Regions from separate parts of the Paracidovorax sp. genome, predicted to be linked through region 1. Evidence: riboswitches for the same ligand, from Rfam matches in the RefSeq annotation. Region 1 holds a riboswitch; each other region holds the start of a gene.
What was found. A riboswitch is a leader RNA that binds a small molecule or an ion and turns the genes downstream of it on or off. The one in region 1 is predicted to bind cobalamin.
Positions count from the first base shown of each region.

Region 1 (5,766 bases):
CAGCCCGCCGATCAGCGCCAGCGTGGGCGAGAGGCGCAGCCGGTCTTCCAGCGCCAGCGCGGTGTTGCGCAGGCCGGTGGCCTGCACCTGGGTGGTCAGCAGGCCATAGGTGCCGCGCTGCGGGTCCGTCAGGCTCACGCTGTCGCCGGGGAAGTTGGCTGCGCCCGGGCGGGTCAGGTCGGTATGGCTGTATTCGAAGGCCGCCACCAGGCGGTTGTCCATGCCGCCCAGGCGGGCGTCCCACTGCGCTTCGGTCTTGTTGCCCCAACTGGTCTGGTCCTGCGCGACGTAGAAGCGCTCGCGGTCCACCAGGCCAGTGTTGGCGTTGAAGGCCTCGATCTCGTTGTTGAACCAGGTGCGGTCGGCCGTGTAGCGCCAGAACTGGCTGCGCAGCACCACGGTGTCGCTGGCCTGCCATTCGCCGCCGGCGCGCAGCCAGGTCTCGCGGGCCTGGTTGCGGTTGTCCAGCACGTTGTAGTTGGTGCGCAGCGTGCGGCCGTCGATGGTGACGGGCCCAAGGTTGCTGCCGTTGTAGTTGGAGACGTAGCTGCCCGAGACGATGCCGCCGTGCGGCTGCACGCCCGGCGCGTTGGCGGAAACGAGCGGCATGCCCCAGTAGCTGCTGCCGTTGTCGCGCTTGGCTTCGCCGGCCACGAAGAGCTTGACGCCGGGCGCGGCACGCCAGTCCAGCCCGCCGGAGAGGTGACGGTTGCGCTGCCAGGTGTCATCGACGAAGCCGTCGCCGTTCGATGCGCTGGCGTCGATCCGGTAGTCCAGATCCTTCCAGGCGGTGGTGCCGCCCGAGCCGAAGGACACGCGCCGCTCGCCGAACGAGCCCACGGCCGTATTGACCTCGGTGCGCACCGGGCCGCGGTGCGGCGCCTTGGTGACGAAGTTGACCGAGCCGCCCGTGGCACCCTCGCCCGACATCAGCGAGGCCGCGCCCTTGAGGAATTCGATGCGCTCCAGGTTGGCCACGTCCATCACACGCGAGGTCATGTTGGGCGGGCCGATCTTGATGCCGTTGTAGAGCGTGTTGATCTGGCTGCCCGCGAAGCCGCGCATGGAGAACGCGCTGGGCTCGGCCGGAAAGTCCCCGGCCGTCACGCCCACGGCCGCCTGGGCCGCCTCGCTCACCGTGCGCAGGCCGCGCTCGGCCAGCACGGCAGCGGGCACCACGTCGATGGAGGCCGGCGTTTCACGCACCGTCAGGCCCAGGCGCGAGGCGCTGCTGGTGGGCTGGTCCAGCGGCGCCACCGGGCCCTCGGCGGGGGCGGTGACGGTCACGGCAGGCAGCGTCTGGGCAGCCAGCGGGAACGCGGCGGACAGGGCGAGGGCCAGCGGCAGGGGCCATGCAGGCACGCGCTGGAACGAAGGGCGGGACAGCGAAAAGGACATGGAAACACACAGGGATGAGTCGCCCGCGCCGGCCTCCCCGCCAGCGAATGGGCACCACGACGCCTGCGCCGCACCGCCCTCTTCTCAGGGTGGCGTGGCAACGGGCATCACCTCGTTGGCCGGTATCCGGGCTGGGCGGAGCGCCCTCCAAAAGCCTTCCCAGGCGCCCATGCAGGGCACCCAGTGGCATTGCGACTGGAGAGTGAGGTGCGCCAAGGCGCCTCGTCCGCTGACCGTTGCGGGGGCAGCGCAGGTCGGGCACTGGCGCAAAGCGCGCAGCACCTTCCTGCTTCCCGTTGAACTGCAGCGCGAGAACACGGCGCTGCGAGCACCAACAGAGCGCATTCTATGCGCAATAACGCAACACATTTGCGTTTAAAACGATGCGGGCACGTCCGAAAAAAGGGGACCACAAGGTCACCTTGGATGAATCAAATGCTATTAAATAAATAGCACAAAGTGGAGCAAGAACAAGCGCCGGAGCGGCTTTTTCCTGCATAACCGCCTCACAGCCTGGCGATGGACACCTCGGTGGACTTCACCAGCGCCACCACGTCGGAGCCGACCGCGAGGCCCAGCTCATCGACCGAACGGGTGGTGATGACCGAGGTGACGATGCCCCAGGGCGTCTCGACATCGACTTCGGAAACGACGTCGCCGCGCACGATCTCGCGGACCTTGCCTTTGAACTGGTTGCGTACGTTGATGGCTTGGATGGTCATGGAAAACTCCTTGGGAAAAACGGTTCGGATGGAAGAAGTGGCGGGGAACGGAACGGGAAAGCGTGCCGGGCGTACTGGGTGGCCTCTTACTGCTACACCGCCCAGCGCAGGCCATGGGCCGGAACGCCAGGCCAGCCGCGATCAGTGGGCGACTCATCTGGCGCACCGGGCTTTTGCAGCACGCGGTCGAGGATGCGTTGCTCGATGGCCGCGAAGGCCGCGTCGCCGTGCGAGCGGGGCCGCGCCAGAGCGATGCGCTCATCGAGCGCGATGCGGCCGTCCTCGATGAGGACCACCCGGTCGGCCAGGGCCACGGCCTCCTGCACGTCGTGCGTGACCAGCAGCGCGGTGAAGCCGTGGCGCTGCCAGAGGCCTTCGATCAGGCGGTGCATCTCGATGCGGGTGAGCGCGTCGAGCGCGCCCAGGGGCTCGTCGAGCAGCAGCAGGCGCGGCTGGTGCACCAGCGCCCGCGCCAGGGCCACGCGCTGGCGCTGCCCGCCCGAAAGGCGCGCGGGCCATTCGTTCTCGCGCTCGGCCAGGCCCACCTGGGCCAGCACCTCGCGGCCGCGCTCGCGCTGCGCGGCGGGCAGGCCCAGGGTGACGTTGTCGATCACGCGGCGCCAGGGCAGCAGGCGCGCCTCCTGGAACATGATGCGCGTGTCCGCATGCAGGCCGTGCACGGGCCGGCCGTCGGCGGTCAGCGTGCCCTGGGTGGCGGGCTCCAGCCCGGCGATGAGGCGCAGCAGCGTGCTCTTGCCGCAGCCGCTGCGGCCCACGATGGCGACGAACTCGCCGGGTTCGATGGTCAGCTGCGCGTGGCGCAGCACCTCGCGCTGGCCGTAGCGCTTGTGCAGGCCGGTGGCCTGCAGACGCACGCCGCCTGCGGCCTGGCCGGAGCGGTTTTCGGAAGAGGATGTCTGGGTCATGGCAAGGGCTCCGGTGCGGTCATTGAGGCTGGTAGCCGGGGTGCCAGCGCAGCCACCACCGCTCCAGCGCACGGGCGAACAGGTCGGCCAGCTTGCCCAGCAGGGCGTAGAGCAGGATGCCCACCAGCACCACGTCGGTCTGCAGGAATTCGCGGGCGTTCATGGTCAGGTAGCCGATGCCCGACTGCGCGGAGATCGTTTCGGCCACGATCAGGATCACCCACATCAGGCCCAGCGAGAAGCGCAGCCCCACCAGGATGGACGAGAGCGCGCCGGGCAGCACGATGTCGCGGTAGAGCTGCCAGCGGTTCAGCCCGTAGGTGCGGCCCATCTCGATGAGCTGCGGATCGACGTTGCGGATGCCGTGGAAGGTGTTCAGGTAGATCGGGAAGAACACCGAGATGGCGATCAGGAACAGCTTGGCCGACTCGTCGATGCCGAACCACAGGATCACCATCGGGATCAGCGCCAGCGCCGGGATGTTTCGCACCATCTGGATGGTGGAGTCGAGCAGCGTCTCGAAGAGGCGCACCGAGCCGGTCAGCAGGCCTAGCAGCAGCCCCAGCCCGCCGCCGATGGCCAGGCCCGCCAGCGCCCGGCCAGCGCTGATCTTCACGTGCGTCCACAGCTCGCCCGATTCGGCCAGGCGCCAGGCGGCGGTGACCACGTCCAGCGGCGCGGGCAGTACGCGGCTGGAGATCCAGCCCAGGGACGAGGCCACCTGCCAGCCCGCGATCAGCGCCACCGGCACCAGCCAGGGCAGCAGCTGCTGCCATACGGCGCGCAGCACGCGCCGCGCCGCAGCGGCCAGCGCGCCGTCGGAAGGGCCCTCCAGCTCCTCGGGCAGGGGCGAGACCTGCAGCTCCTTGATCGAGGCGCTCATACCGGCAGCTCCTGTTCGGTGTCGGGTTCGAGGAACTCCAGCTGGTTGCCCGCCGGGTCCTTCACGTAGAAGCGCAGGTAGCCGGGCAGCGCCCGGTTCTCCACCAGCGGCAGCTCGGCCTGCAGCAGGCGGCCGCGCAATTCATGCAGGTTGTCCACCTCGAAGGCCAGGTGCGACGCGGCGGGCGCGGCGGCCCAGCGGGCGCGCTCGGTGGGCACCAGCTCGATGCGCTGCGCCCCGGCCGCGAAATGCAGCGCCGTGCCGGTGGCTGCGTGGCGCAGCTCGGGCAGGCCCAGCAAGGCGCTGTAGAAGTTGCGGATCTGCCCTTCGGCGCCGGCCGGAAAGGCCAGCTGCACGTGGTTGATGGAATGGATCGCCATGGTGCGCCCTCCTCCTCTTTGTTCAGCTCTGCGCCGCGCGCGGCACGTACTGGTTGCCCACCGTCTCGCCGAACGGGCCCAGCGGATTGCCGCCGGCCAGCCGCTCGCGCACGGCCACGGGCAGCAGCGGAAAGACCAGTTCCGCGAAGCGGTAGGCCTCTTCCAGATGCGGGTAGCCCGACATCACGAAGGTGTCGATGCCGAGGTCGGCGTATTCCTTGATGCGGTCGGCCACCGTCTGCGGATCGCCCACCAGGGCCGTGCCCGCGCCGCCGCGCACCAGGCCCACGCCGGCCCAGAGGTTGGGGCTGATCTCCAGGTCGGCGCGGCTGCGCTTGGCGCCACCCTGGTGCAGCGCGGCCATGCGGCGCTGGCCCTCGGAATCCATGCGCGCGAACACGGCCTGCGCCTGCACCACGGTCTCGTCCTTCACGCGGCTGATGAGGTCTTCGGCGGCGGCCCAGGCGGCGGCCTCGGTCTCGCGCACGATCACGTGCAGGCGGATGCCGAAGCGCACCGTGCGGCCCAGCCGGGCGGCGCGCTCGCGCACGTCGGCCACCTTCCTGGCGACCTCGGCCGGGGGCTCGCCCCAGGTCAGGTAGGCATCGACCTGCTCGGCCGCCAGTTCGTGCGCCGGGGCCGAGGAGCCGCCGAAATACACCGGTGGATAGGGTTTCTGCAGCGGCGGAAAGAGCAGCTTGGCGCCCTTGACCGAGAGGTGCTCGCCTTCGTAGTCGAGCGTGCCGCCTTCGTGGCTGCGCGCCAGGATCTCGCGCCAGATGCGCAGGAATTCGGCGGCCTGCTCGTAGCGCTTGGCATGGTCCAGGAACACGCCGTCGCCCTCCAGCTCCACGCGGTCGCCGCCCGTCACCAGATTGATGAGCAGACGCCCGCCCGAGAGCCGGTCGAAGCTCGCCGCCATGCGCGCGGCCAGGCTGGGCTGGTGCAGGCCGGGCCGCACGGCGACGAGGAACTTGAGCCGCTGGGTGGCGCCGATCAGGCTGGAGGCGATCACCCAGGGGTCTTCGCACGAGCGGCCGGTGGGGATGAGCACGCCTTCGTAGCCCAGGCTGTCGGCGGCCACGGCCACCTGCTTGAGGTAGTCGAAGCTCAGGGCGCGGCCGCCCTCGGAGGTGCCCAGGTAGCGGCTGTCGCCGTGCGTGGGAATGAACCAGAACATCTGCATGGGGAGTTCTCCTGAAAAAAGTGCTGTCGCCGTTGTGTGTTGGTGTAGTGGCGGACGGGGTGGCGAGGCGGCAGCGGTCAGTAGGAAATATCGAAGCCGTGCGCCGACAGCCGCAGCCGCGAAGGGCTCGCGCCGGCCAGGCCCAGGCAGGCCGCGACGGCACGGGAGGCGGCCCGGGGCTGGGGCGCCACGCGCCGCTGCGGGGCCCTGGCCAGAGCGAGGCCAGGCCCCAGGCGCGGGCGGTCACGTCCAGCACCTGCGCGGCGCGTTG
Region 1 covers NZ_JBXYZY010000021.1:484,168-489,933, forward strand. Annotated here, with positions in the region: gene AC3A84_RS09075 (TonB-dependent receptor) at 1-1,398, opposite strand, end outside; cobalamin riboswitch at 1,499-1,749, opposite strand; gene AC3A84_RS09080 (TOBE domain-containing protein) at 1,905-2,120, opposite strand; gene AC3A84_RS09085 (ATP-binding cassette domain-containing protein) at 2,213-3,046, opposite strand; gene ssuC (aliphatic sulfonate ABC transporter permease SsuC) at 3,066-3,929, opposite strand; gene AC3A84_RS09095 (VOC family protein) at 3,926-4,309, opposite strand; gene ssuD (FMNH2-dependent alkanesulfonate monooxygenase) at 4,332-5,495, opposite strand.

Region 2 (5,766 bases), on a different contig from region 1:
CGGCTTCTACCAGCCGCAGATGAACGCCAACCTGCTCTCACGCATGCAGATGGAGCACGGCATGCGCCAGGCCTTGGGCCTGGGCGAGATGGCGGTGCATTACCAGCCGCAGGTCTGCATGGCCACCGGCCGCATCGTGGGGGCCGAGGCACTCGTGCGCTGGACCAGTCCTGAGTTCGGGGCGGTCTCGCCGGGCGTCTTCATTCCGCTGGCCGAGGAGTCCGGCTTCATCGTCACGCTGGGCGCGTGGGTGCTCGAACGCGCCATCGAAGAGGCGGCCCGCTGGATGCGGGCCGGCACGCCGCTGGTGATGGCGGTGAACGTTTCGGCGCTCGAATTTCGCCAGCCCGACTTCGTCGAGCGGCTGACCATGCTGTTGGAGCGGCACGGTCTGCCGGCCACGTTGCTGGAGCTGGAGCTGACCGAGACCATCCTGCTGCAGGACGCGCGCGAGATGGAGCAGCGCGTGAGCGCGCTGGCACAGCTCGGAGCGGGACTTTCCATCGACGACTTCGGCACCGGCTATTCGAGCCTGGCCTATTTGAAGAAGCTCACCATCCACAAGCTCAAGATCGACCAGTCGTTCGTGCGCGGGCTGCCGGACGACGAGGGCGACTGCGGCATCGTCACCGCCATCATCAGCATGGGGCGTGCGCTGCACATCGAGGTGATCGCCGAAGGGGTGGAGACATTGGAGCAGCGCGCGGCGCTCGAGCGCATGGGCTGCCAGTACTTCCAGGGGTTTCTCTGCGCGCCGGCCCTGCCTGCGACCGAGATGCGCACCTGGCTCGACGGCCTGCCGGAGGGCACCTGGACGCCCGCTCCGGCGGTCGGCTTGGCATCGCCAGCGACATCTGAGCCGTCGATCAGCTGATCTCCGCGAGCAGGTTCAGTGGGTGGCGTGGTGGAGGAATAAGGTGTCTGCGAATGCCACCGAGCCGTCATCCTGAACCGGGGGTTCAGGGGGGCGAGGGCAGCCAGGCGTTGGGTTCATCTGACGCGAGATGATCACGCTCACCGGGCAATGTACCAAGCCCTTGCTCAGAGAGCATTGGTTCAAGGAAATATAAGGCCCAGCAGCACCGCAGACGCTTTGATTGTAGGCCTGCCGCGATGGGCCGGCGGCGCAAAACCCATCGGGCTGTATTGGCGAAGCGCCAGGGCTTGCATGCGCATGCAATTGGCGCGATAAGGCGCGCGCAGCCCGTTGCGTGCGTGACCGTGCCGCCCGGCGCCGATCAAGCCGGCTGCTGCGCTCCGTGCAGCGCTGCGTCGAGCCGCTGCAGGAGGGACTGCAGGCGCTCTTGCTGCTGCGCGGCGTGTTCCGGCGCCTGGCCCGAGGCGCCTGGGATGCCCGCCTGCGCATCGTCGAGCGCCAGCGTGCCTTGGCCGGGGGCGGGCGGGCGCTCATTGGCGGCAGCCTGATCTGCGGCCTCGCGGTCGCCCAGCTCGAAAGCCATGTTCACTGCGGCCAGCACGGCAATGCGCTCGCGCGCCCGCACTTTGCCGGCGTCGCGGATGCGTGTCATGGCCGCGTCCACGCGATCCACCGCGGCCATCAGGCGCGGCTCGTGGCCTTCGGGGCAAACCAGCAGATAGCTCTGCTGCAGGATGCGGACCTCGATCTGCTTCATGGGGCGTCCTTCGCGTCGGTGGCAGGGGGCAGGCGGTCGAGCAGGGCATCGACGCGCGCGCGCGCCGCGCTGAGTCTCGACCTGAGCGAGTCGCGCTCGCGCGTGAGCTCCGTCACCTGCTGCGTCAGCAGCGTGTTGGTGCGCTGGAGTTCGGCGTGCCGCTGCAGCAGCCGCTCGACCCGCTCGGCGATCTCATCGATGGAGGTGGTGTGTGCCATAGAGCCTCGGATTGTAGGGTTGGGCCGCCAGGGCCGTAAAATCCGCGCCGTTGGTGCTCGCGGCGTGGTTCGCATGACGCAGTTCAACGGGAAGCAGGGAGGTGCGCCGCCGGGATCGTGAAGACGTCTCCCGCCAGGCCCGCCGTGCCTGCGCTGCCCCCGCAACGGTCAGCGGACGAATCGCCCTGCGGCAGCGACGAAGCGGCACAGGGCGCTTCCCAATCCACGCACGAAGCCACTGGGCGCGTTGAACAAGCGCCTGGGAAGGCGTGTGGAATGTGTGCCGCCAGCCCGGATACCGGCCAACACGGTGGCCACCCCACATCGTCTGCCCCTGGGCGGCGTACGGGTGGCCGTGATGCCCAAGGACCGGCGGGGAGGCCGGTCAGGGTGATTCCCTCTGTGCCCTTGTCCCATGAAAACCCATCGTTCGATCCCTGCGCGCCTGGCCGCGCTGCCCTTGCTGCTGGGCGCCGCCTGGCCTGCGCTTTCGTTTGCCCAGACCCTGCTGGCGCAAGCCGCCACCACCGCCCAGCTGCGCGAGACCGTGGTGACCGCCACGCGCACCGAACGCCCGCTCGCCGACCTGGTGGCCGACGTTTCCGTGCTCGACCGTGACGCCATCGAGCGCAGCGGCGCCGTGGGCGTGGCCGACCTGCTGGCACGCCTGCCGGGGGTGGAGTTCGCCCGCAGCGGCGGCATCGGCGGCACCACCAGCGTTTTCCTGCGCGGGGCGGAGAGCCGCTTCACGGCCGTCTATATCGACGGCGTGCGGGTCGATACGCAGACCACCGGCGGCTCGCCGTGGGAGCAGATCCCGCTGGCGCAGATTGACCGCATCGAAGTGCTGCGCGGCCCGGCGGCCGCCGTCTATGGCTCCGACGCCGTCGGCGGCGTGGTGCAGCTCTTCACCAAGAAGGGCGAAGGCCCGGCCGCGCCCTACGCCCAGGTCGGCCTGGGCAGCCACGGCACACGCACGGCCCAGGCCGGCGTGAGCGGCGGCGCGGGCGCGCTGGACTATTCGCTCGGCATCTCGCATGAGCGCAGCGACGGCTTCAACGCCGGCCCCATCCCCACCGCCAACCCTGACGACGACGGCTACCGCCGCACCTCGGGCAACGCCCGCGTGGGGCTGCAGATCGATGCGCGCCACCGCATCGACGGCACGCTCCTGGCCAGCAACCTGTGGTCGCAGTACGACGGCTTCACGCCGGGGGGCGACGACGTCAGCCGCCACCAGCTGCGCACCGGCGGCCTGACCTGGACGGCGCGCTGGAGCGATGCCTACACCACACGTGTTCAGGCCACAGCGTCCCGCAGCAGCTATGCCACGGAACCGGATCAGTACCTCACCGACACCACACTGCGCAACTACCTCTTCCAGAACGAATGGCGCGTGGGCACGCAGACCTTCACCGCCGCGCTGGAGCGCCGGGAGGACGAACTGCACAACCCCGCCACCGACTTCACCACCGACCTGCGCGGCAAGCGCTCGCAGAACGCGCTGGCCCTGGGATACGGCGTCAGCGCGGGGGCGCATTCGCTGCAGGCCCACCTGCGCCGCGACGACGACAGCGAATTCGGCGGCAAGACCACCGGTAGCCTGGCCTACGGCTTCGCCGTCACGCCGCAGTGGCGCGCCACCGTGTCGGCCGGCACCTCGTTCCGCGCGCCCACGCTCTACCAGCGCTTCAGCGAATACGGCGTGGCCACGCTGCAGCCCGAAAGCGGCCGCAACGTCGAGGCCGGCCTGCGCTGGACCGAGGGCGCGAGCAGCGTGGGCGTGGTGGCCTACCGCAACCGCGTGCGCAACCTCATCAACTTCGGCGCGACCGGCACCTGCGCCAGCGCCTTCGGCTGCTACGAGAGCGTGGGCCGGGCCGAATACAGCGGCGTCACCCTGTCCGCCACGCACCGCCTGGCCGCCGTCAACCTGCGCGGTTCCTTCGACTGGCAGGACCCGCGTGACCTGACCCGCGACCGCCAGCTCGCACGCCGGGCCAAACACCACGCCGTGCTGGGGGCCGACACGCAGTTCGCCGGCTGGGCCTGGGGTGCCGAGCTGCAGGCCTCGGGCCGCCGCTACGACTACACGGGTGGTGCCGTCCAGGTGCTGGGCGGCTACGGGCTGGTCAACCTCTACGCTAGCACCCGCGTGGCGCGCGACTTCACCCTGCTGGCCCGCGTGGACAACCTGAACGACAAGCGCTACGAGACGGCCAGCACCTATGCCACGGCCGGCCGCACGCTGTACGTGGCACTGAAATGGGCGCCTCAATGAGCCTGCGTGAGATCACCGGCGATGCCGTTGCGGCCACGGCTTCCTGCCCGGCCATCGTCATCGCCGCGCCGGCCTCGGGCCAGGGCAAGACCACCGTCACCGCCGCCCTGGCACGCCTGCATGCGCGCCAGGGCCGGCGTGTGCGCGTCTTCAAGTGCGGGCCGGATTTCCTCGACCCCCACTGGCTGCAGCTGGCCAGTGGCGCGCCGGTGCAGCAGCTCGACCTGTGGATGACCGGCGAGGCCGACTGCGCGCGCCGCCTGCATGCCGCCGCGCAAGAGGCCGACCTGCTGCTCATCGAGGGCGTGATGGGCCTGTTCGACGGCGAGCGGCCGGTGGCCGACCTGGCCCAGCGCTTCGGCATTCCGGTGCTGGCGGTGGTCGATGCATCGGCCATGGGCGGCACGCTGGGCGCCATCGCCCACGGCTTGCGCCACTACCGCCCCGGCCTGCCATGGGCCGGCGTGCTCGCCAACCGCGTGGCCACCGAACGCCACGCCAGCTTGCTGCGCAGCGGCATCGCCGACCCGGCCGACTGGCTGGGCGCGCTGCCGCGCGTGACGCTGGCCGGCGAAAGCGGCCCGCGCCTGCTGCCCGAGCGCCATCTGGGCCTAGTCGTCGCGCAGGAACTGGAAGACGCCCTGCAACGCCTGGATGCCGCTGCCGACGCGCTGGCCAGCCACACGCCGCTGGGCCGCATGGGGCCCGCCGATTGGGAGCGCTGGTGCGTCGATTTCTCCGTGCCGGCCGAAGTGGCCGGTACTGCGGCCATCGCGGCGCCGCTGCTGGCCGGCCGCACCGTGGCCGTGGGGGGCGACGAGGCGTTCTGCTTCGTCTATCACGCCAACCTGCAGACCCTGGCCGAAATGGGCGCGCGGGTGGTGCGCTTTTCGCCGCTGCACGACGCCGCGCTGCCCGCTTGCGATGCCGTCTGGCTGCCCGGCGGGTACCCGGAGCTGCATGCCGAGGCGCTGGCAGCCAACCAGGGCATGGCGCAGAGCCTGCGCGATCACGTCGCCGCCGGCCGGGCCGTGTGGGCGGAGTGCGGCGGCATGATGGCCTTGTTCGAATCGATCACCCTGCGCGATGGCCGCAGCGTGCCGCTCTGGGGCCTGCTGCCCGGCGAGGTCACCATGCAGCCGCGCCTGGCGGCGCTGGGCCCGCAGCAGCTGGAGCTGCCGGGGGGTGAAGGGGAAGGCGAAGGCGGCCAAGGTGGCGATGTGCTGCGCGGCCACACCTTCCACTACTCCACCAGCCGCAGCCCGGCCGAGGTCATCGCCCGCACGGCGCGGCCGGGCCAGTTGCCGGCCGAGAACGCGGGCGAGGCGCTCTATCGCCACGGGAGCATCCACGCGAGCTATTTCCACGCCTGGTTCGCCTCCAGCCCGTGCGCCACGGCGCGGCTGCTGGGCGCGGCGGTTGACGCATGACGCCCCAGACCCCGATCGCCCGCAGCGAATTCATCCTGGGCGGCCAGAAGAGCGGGAAGTCGCGCCGCGCCGAACTGCTGGCCCGCCAGTGGTTGCAGGACTCGCCCGATCACCGGGCCCTGTTGATCGCCACGGGCCAGCCCTGGGACGACGAGATGCGCGAACGCATCGCCCGCCACCAGCGCGACCGCGCCGAGCGTGTG
Region 2 covers NZ_JBXYZY010000003.1:188,060-193,825, forward strand. Annotated here, with positions in the region: partial or broken gene AC3A84_RS04690 (EAL domain-containing protein) at 1-874, shown strand, start outside; gene AC3A84_RS04695 (cell division protein ZapA) at 1,239-1,634, opposite strand; gene AC3A84_RS04700 (DUF904 domain-containing protein) at 1,631-1,852, opposite strand; cobalamin riboswitch at 1,887-2,173, shown strand; gene AC3A84_RS04705 (TonB-dependent receptor domain-containing protein) at 2,268-4,133, shown strand; gene AC3A84_RS04710 (cobyrinic acid a,c-diamide synthase CobB) at 4,118-5,563, shown strand; gene AC3A84_RS04715 (bifunctional adenosylcobinamide kinase/adenosylcobinamide-phosphate guanylyltransferase) at 5,560-5,766, shown strand, end outside.
Region 2: another riboswitch for cobalamin. It lies ahead of AC3A84_RS04705 (TonB-dependent receptor domain-containing protein); the one in region 1 lies ahead of AC3A84_RS09075 (TonB-dependent receptor).

Region 3 (5,766 bases), on a different contig from region 1:
CGCTGCACCACGCGCTCCAGGCGCGGCCAGGTGATGCCGGTGAAGGCGATCTCGACCAGTTCGTGGTGGCTGTCTTCCTGCAGCCAGCGCGCCATCTTGGCGACGTCGCCGTTGGCCTGGCGGTCGGAGGAGCCTCGGCCCAGCAGCACCACGCCGGTGGTGGTGGGGTCGGGCATGTCCAGCTTCTGCATACAGCGGCGCAGCTGGCGCTGCAGGATCGTGAGGATGGGTTCGCAGGCGGTGAGGTGCGGTCCGTAGAGGAATTCGACGCCCGGGCAGTGCTCGCGCGCATGCTCGATGGCTTCGGGGATTTCCATCTTCACGTGGCCGGCCGCGTTCAGGATGAGCGGCAGCACCAGCACGCGGGTGCTGCCCTTGGCAGCCATCAGCAGGCCGTCGTGCAGGCCGGGCGGCGCGAATTCGATGAAGCAGACCTCGATGCGCCAGCCGGGCTGGCGCTCGCGCCACTGGCGCACGAAGGCGTGGATCTCGTCGTTGCCTTCGGGCTCGCGCGAGCCGTGGCCGATCAGGAGGATGGTGGTGGTCATGGTGCGGTCGGTTCGTGGGGTTCTTGGGGCGCAGCGGCCGGCTGGCTGGCGCGGCGGAAGCGGTGGGTGAAGCTCGCGTCGTAGAGCTTGGACTTGGCCAGCTCCTGCCACTGGCGCGCGCCCAGCGTGGGGCTGGCGATCACCATGGCCTGGCTGACGATGCCGGCGGCGCGGCAGCGCTCGCGGATGTCGGCCAGCGTGCCGCGCACGATGACCTCCTCGCCCGGCCAGCTGGCCTTGTGCACGACCAGCATGGGCGCGTCGTCCGCCCAGCCCGCTTCGCGCAGGCCGGCCTGCACCTTGTGCAGCAGCGTGATCGACAGAAAGATGCAGAGCGTGCAGTGGTGGCGGCCCAGCTCGGCCAGCGATTCGCCGGGCGGCATGGGCGTGCGGCCTTCCACGCGGGTGAAGATCACGCTCTGGGTGACCTCGGGCAGCGTGAAGCTTTCCACCGCCGCGGCGGCCGAGGCCATGGCCGAGGACACGCCCGGCACCACGCGCACCGGCACGCCGGCCGCATCGAGCGGCTGCACGACCTCGATCAGCGCGCCGTAGAGCGCCGGGTCGCCGGTCTGCAGGCGGATCACGGTCTCGTGCTTGTGGGCATGCAGGATGAGCCAGGCGGCCATCTGCTCGAGCGTCATGTCCTTGCTGTCGGCGATGGTGCAGCCGGGCGGCGCCCAGCGGGTGGCGGCCTCGTTGACCAGCGAGCCGGCGAACAGGATGGCGCCGGCGCGCTCGATCAGCGCGCGGCCCTTGACGGTGATGAGCTCGGGATCGCCCGGCCCGGCGCCGACGAACCAGACGGTGCCTGGCGCTCTCATGGATGGCGTGGCGCGGGCGAACGCGCGCTTGCGAAGGAAACTGGCATGGGACAACGACGATGGATGGCGGCAGGCTGCACCGCACGGGCCCGGACCCCTGCCTCCCCGCAGGTTCCGTGAAATGGTGTGCGGCGCTGTGCAAACGCCTTGCGCCTTGCGGCGCCGCACCCCCCTGTCGGCCGGTATCCGGGCTGGCGACGCTGGCGTGGGCCCTTCCCGGAAGCGCTGGCGGCTTCCAGTGGGCGTGATGTTCCACGCAGTCAAGGCGGCGCTCGTCGCCGTCCTTCGTCGCTTACCGTTGCGGGGGCAGCCCAGGTGGGGGAGCCGGCCTGGGCGGGCGGCTTCCTTCCTGGTTCCCGTTTAACTGCGCTGCCGCCAAAGAGGGCGGCCACGCGAGCACCAACGGGCGCGAGTATAAGACGCCCGACTGTCAGGGACACCATTGATGAGCCGTGCCGCCCTGGTGCCGTCTGGGTTGGGTGCTATTGATTTCGGAGCATTGGAGCCATGCGCGCCGTGCGGTCGCGCCGGGGTCCGGGGCTGGCGCGGTGTTGTGGCGCATCCGGGATGGCGTGAGGGTTGCCCCCCGGGCCGGGCCGCGAAGCGCCACAATCGCGGCACCCTCTCTGTCCAGCGAAATCTTCCATGCGCCGCCACTCTTACGCCCGCCGAGCCTTGACAGCCTGTTCGATTCCCGCGGCCCTGATGCTGCTCTGGGGCGTGAGCGGGCCCGCTCAGGCCGCCAATCCTGCCACAGCAGCGGCGCCCGACGGCTGCGCGGACGGCACCACGGTGACGATCGGCGCCAGCGCGGCCCATGCCGCAGCGACTGCCGCCTCTGCCGGTGCTGTTGCTGCTGCGGCGGCGGCTGCATCCGCGCCGGCCGCTGCCGCCAGCGATGCCGCCGTGGCCGCCGCGACCCCGGCCCCGGCCCCGGCGCTGCCGACGCTCTGCGGGCTGCGCAGGGCCGTCACGCCGGCCGGCGCTGCGGCGCCCGTGCCGGTCAACCGCTATATGGGCATCGAATACGCCAAGGCGGATCGCTTCAAGCCGCCGGTCATGCTCGCGCCCGGCGGCAACCTGGTGGCGCAGACGGTGCCCGGGCCCTTCTGTCCGCAGTCCCCGCGCCCGCAGATCCCGGTGAGCGCGCAGGACGAACGCTGCCTCTTCCTGAACGTCTTCACGCCCCAGGCCGCCGTGGGTGCAACGCAGCCGGCCCCGGGCCGCCTGCCGGTGCTGTTCTACATCCACGGCGGCGGTTTCACGCAGGGCAGCGGCTACCTGCCGCTCTACGACAGCCGCCGCAAGATCCTGACGGGCAACCTGTATGACGGCTCCTACCTGGCAGCGGCCGGCAACATGGTGGTGGTCACGCTCAACTACCGCCTGGGCGCGCTGGGCTTTCTCGCCATCGACGACCCGGTGGAGAACGCCGCCCTGGGCGGGCCGCTGCGCGGCAATTTCGGCATCCTCGACCAGCAGATGGCGCTGCAGTGGGTGCAGAAGTACATCGCCGACTTCGGCGGCGACCCGTCCCGGGTGACGATTGCCGGCGCCAGCGCGGGCGCCATGGCCACCGGCCTGCACCTCTTCGCCGCGCCGGGCAGCGCGGGCAGCTTCCAGGGGGCCATCATGCAGAGCAACCCGGTCGCTTCGCTCTACCGCACGACGGCGCAGGCGCAGAAGCTGGGCGACGTGTTCCTCGACGCGCTGTGCAGCCGGGTCACGGCCTGCGTGCGCGGGCGGCCGGTGCTGCAGCGCGCGACCACGGCGCAGATCGTCACTGCGCAGTCGGCGGGCGTCTTCGGCCAGCAGGCGTCTCCGCGTACCGCCGCGGCGCGCGAGGCCACGGCCCTGCCCCTGGCGCGGCTGCTGGGCGAGGCCTCGCTGCAGATCCACGACGGCCTGCCCTGGTCGCCCAACGTGGACGGCCGGGTCATCGTGGGCCAGCCGCTGTCCGGATTCGCCAGCGCGGCCGGCGTGCCGCCCAAGCCTTTTGTCTTCGGCATGAACCGCGACGAGGGCGCGGTGTTCGCCCATCTGGCCTATCTGCGGCTGGGCTCGGGGCTGGACCCGCTGAGCTTCAACCGCATCCTGATCTCGCAGGTCTGGCCCAAGGACGGCCAGACCATCCTCAACTACGACAAGGCCACCCAGGGCCGGCCGATGTACCCCTACCGCGCGCCCGGCGCGCCCGCGCCTGGCTTCATGAACGGCACGGCGGTGACCCTGGCCAGCCTGATCGACGACTTCGCGTTCCGCTGCGGCAACCTCGCGCTGGCTGGCCGCGCGGTGAAGCAGGCGCAAGCGGCTTCGGCTGCGGCGCCGGTGTTCGGCTACCTGTTCTCGCAGCCGGCCCTGCTCAACCAGTACTACGCGGGCCGGCCCGAGGCCGAGGTGGAGGCCTGCGCGCCCGGCAGCGGCAACGTCTGCCACGGCGCCGAGGTGCCTTATGTCTTCCACACCCTGGACGCTGCCTATGCGGCCTACATCCACGGCACCCAGCCGCCGCCGCCCGACAGCCAGGCGCTGACCAACACCATGAGCGCCGCCTGGGCCAGCTTCGTGAACAACCCGGCCCAGCCTGCGCCGTGGACGCCTTCGCCCGGCCGAGGCAGCGAGATCACCACCCTGCCCGGTGCCTGGACGCCCTACACCGGGCTCACCTCGTCGCTGGCGCAGTGGAGCACCGCCCCGGGCAGCCCGGCACGCATCAGCGCCTCGGCCATCGACTCGGCCTCGAACTGCTCGGCGCTGTGGGACAAGGTGGCGCCGATCTCGGGGCTTTGAGCGCCGGCTGAAGGTGTTGGCCGGCCCTTCGGCGGGGGGCGCCCCGGCGCAGGCATGCAGCGCGGGCCAGCGCAGGCGCTGGCGTGGTGCCCGTGCGAGATCTGTGCCGTGGAAGGCGCCTCCTCCAGGCGACGCACGCCGGCTCAGGGCGCCGTCGGGCCTGCGGGAGACTCGCCCCCGCCTTCGCCCAGCCGATAGATCCACACCGCATGCCTGCCCGGCGGCTGCAGCCGGGCGAAGGGCGTGGCGCCGGGCACCTCGAAGGCCAGGCTGACCAGCCAGCTGCCGGGTGCCATCTCGGCCTGGGCCTTGGCGGCGGCGCGGGCCATGCTCTCGGGCCGCTGGAAGAGATAGACCAGCTGGTAGCCGCCCCAGCCGGCGGCCCAGATGTCGCCGCGCCGCACGCGGGCCCAGGGGCAGCGCAAGGCGCAGAGCGCCCGTAGCGGCCAGCTCCATTCCAGCCCGTGCAGCCGGGCCTGCGGATAGGCGCGCCGCAGCGCGATGAGGCCGTCGCCCAGGCCGCAGCCCGCGTCCAGCACGGCGGCGCCTGCGGGCAGCGGGGCCTGCTGCGCGAGCCCCCCTAAGGCCGCATGCGGCGTGGGAAAGAGCGGCGCGTCGCGCCAGGCATTGAGCGGATAGACCAGCAGCAGCAGCGCCAGCGGCACCAGCCAGGCCCAGGCCGGCACGCCCGCCGCGGCGCCGGTGAGCGCGAGCGAAAGCGGAAAGCCCGCTGCGATCAGTGCGCGCCGCCACCAGCCCTGCCCCAGCAGGCTGGCCGCCGTGCCCAGGGCGCAGGCCAGGGCCAGCGCGGCGGCGGCCGGCAGCCAGCGCTGCAGGCCCGCGAAGGCCAGCCAGGCGCCGCTCCAGGCCAGCAAGGCTGGCAGGGGCCAGGGTAGCCGGCGCAGGCGTGCTCCAGGGGCTGCCAAGGGCTTGTGCGCCTTATCGGGAGGGGCTGGCGACGGTCAGGCGGCGGCTTCGGGGCCGCGCAGGCGCTCGATCAGGCCGTTGAGCGCGTCCAGCGAGCCGAACTGGATCGCCAGCTCGCCCATTTCCTCGGTCTGGCCGCCGCGCTTGACGCGCTTCTTGATGCGGATATCGACGGCGGCCATGAGCAGGTCGGCCAGCTCTTCTTCCACGCGCTGGAGGTCGCGCGACTTGCCGGCTTCCTTCCTGCCAGCCTGGGAGGGCGTGAGGCTGAATTCAGCGCCCAGCTTCTTCACCAGCGCCTCGGATTCGCGCACTGACAGCTTGCGCGCCGCGATCTGGTTGCCGGCCGTGATCTGCGCGGCCCGGTCCAGCGACAGCAGCGCGCGGGCATGGCCCATGTCAATGTCGCCGGCCATCAGCATGGTCTGCACCGGCTCGGCCAGGTTCAAGAGGCGCAGCAGGTTGCTGGCGGCGCTGCGCGAGCGGCCGACGGCCTGCGCGGCCTGCTCGTGCGTGAGGCCGAATTCGCGCACCAGGCGCGCCAGGCCCTGGGCCTCTTCCAGCGGGTTCAGATCTTCGCGCTGGATGTTCTCGATGAGCGCCATGGCGGCGGCGGCTTCGTCGGGCACTTCGCGCACCAGCACCGGCACCTCGGCCAGGCCCGCCAGGCGCGAGGC
Region 3 covers NZ_JBXYZY010000029.1:332,740-338,505, forward strand. Annotated here, with positions in the region: gene AC3A84_RS12695 (sirohydrochlorin chelatase) at 1-548, opposite strand, end outside; gene cobM (precorrin-4 C(11)-methyltransferase) at 545-1,372, opposite strand; cobalamin riboswitch at 1,533-1,791, opposite strand; gene AC3A84_RS12705 (carboxylesterase family protein) at 2,048-4,162, shown strand; gene AC3A84_RS12710 (class I SAM-dependent methyltransferase) at 4,306-5,088, opposite strand; gene AC3A84_RS12715 (ParB/RepB/Spo0J family partition protein) at 5,125-5,766, opposite strand, start outside.
Region 3: another riboswitch for cobalamin. It lies ahead of cobM (precorrin-4 C(11)-methyltransferase); the one in region 1 lies ahead of AC3A84_RS09075 (TonB-dependent receptor).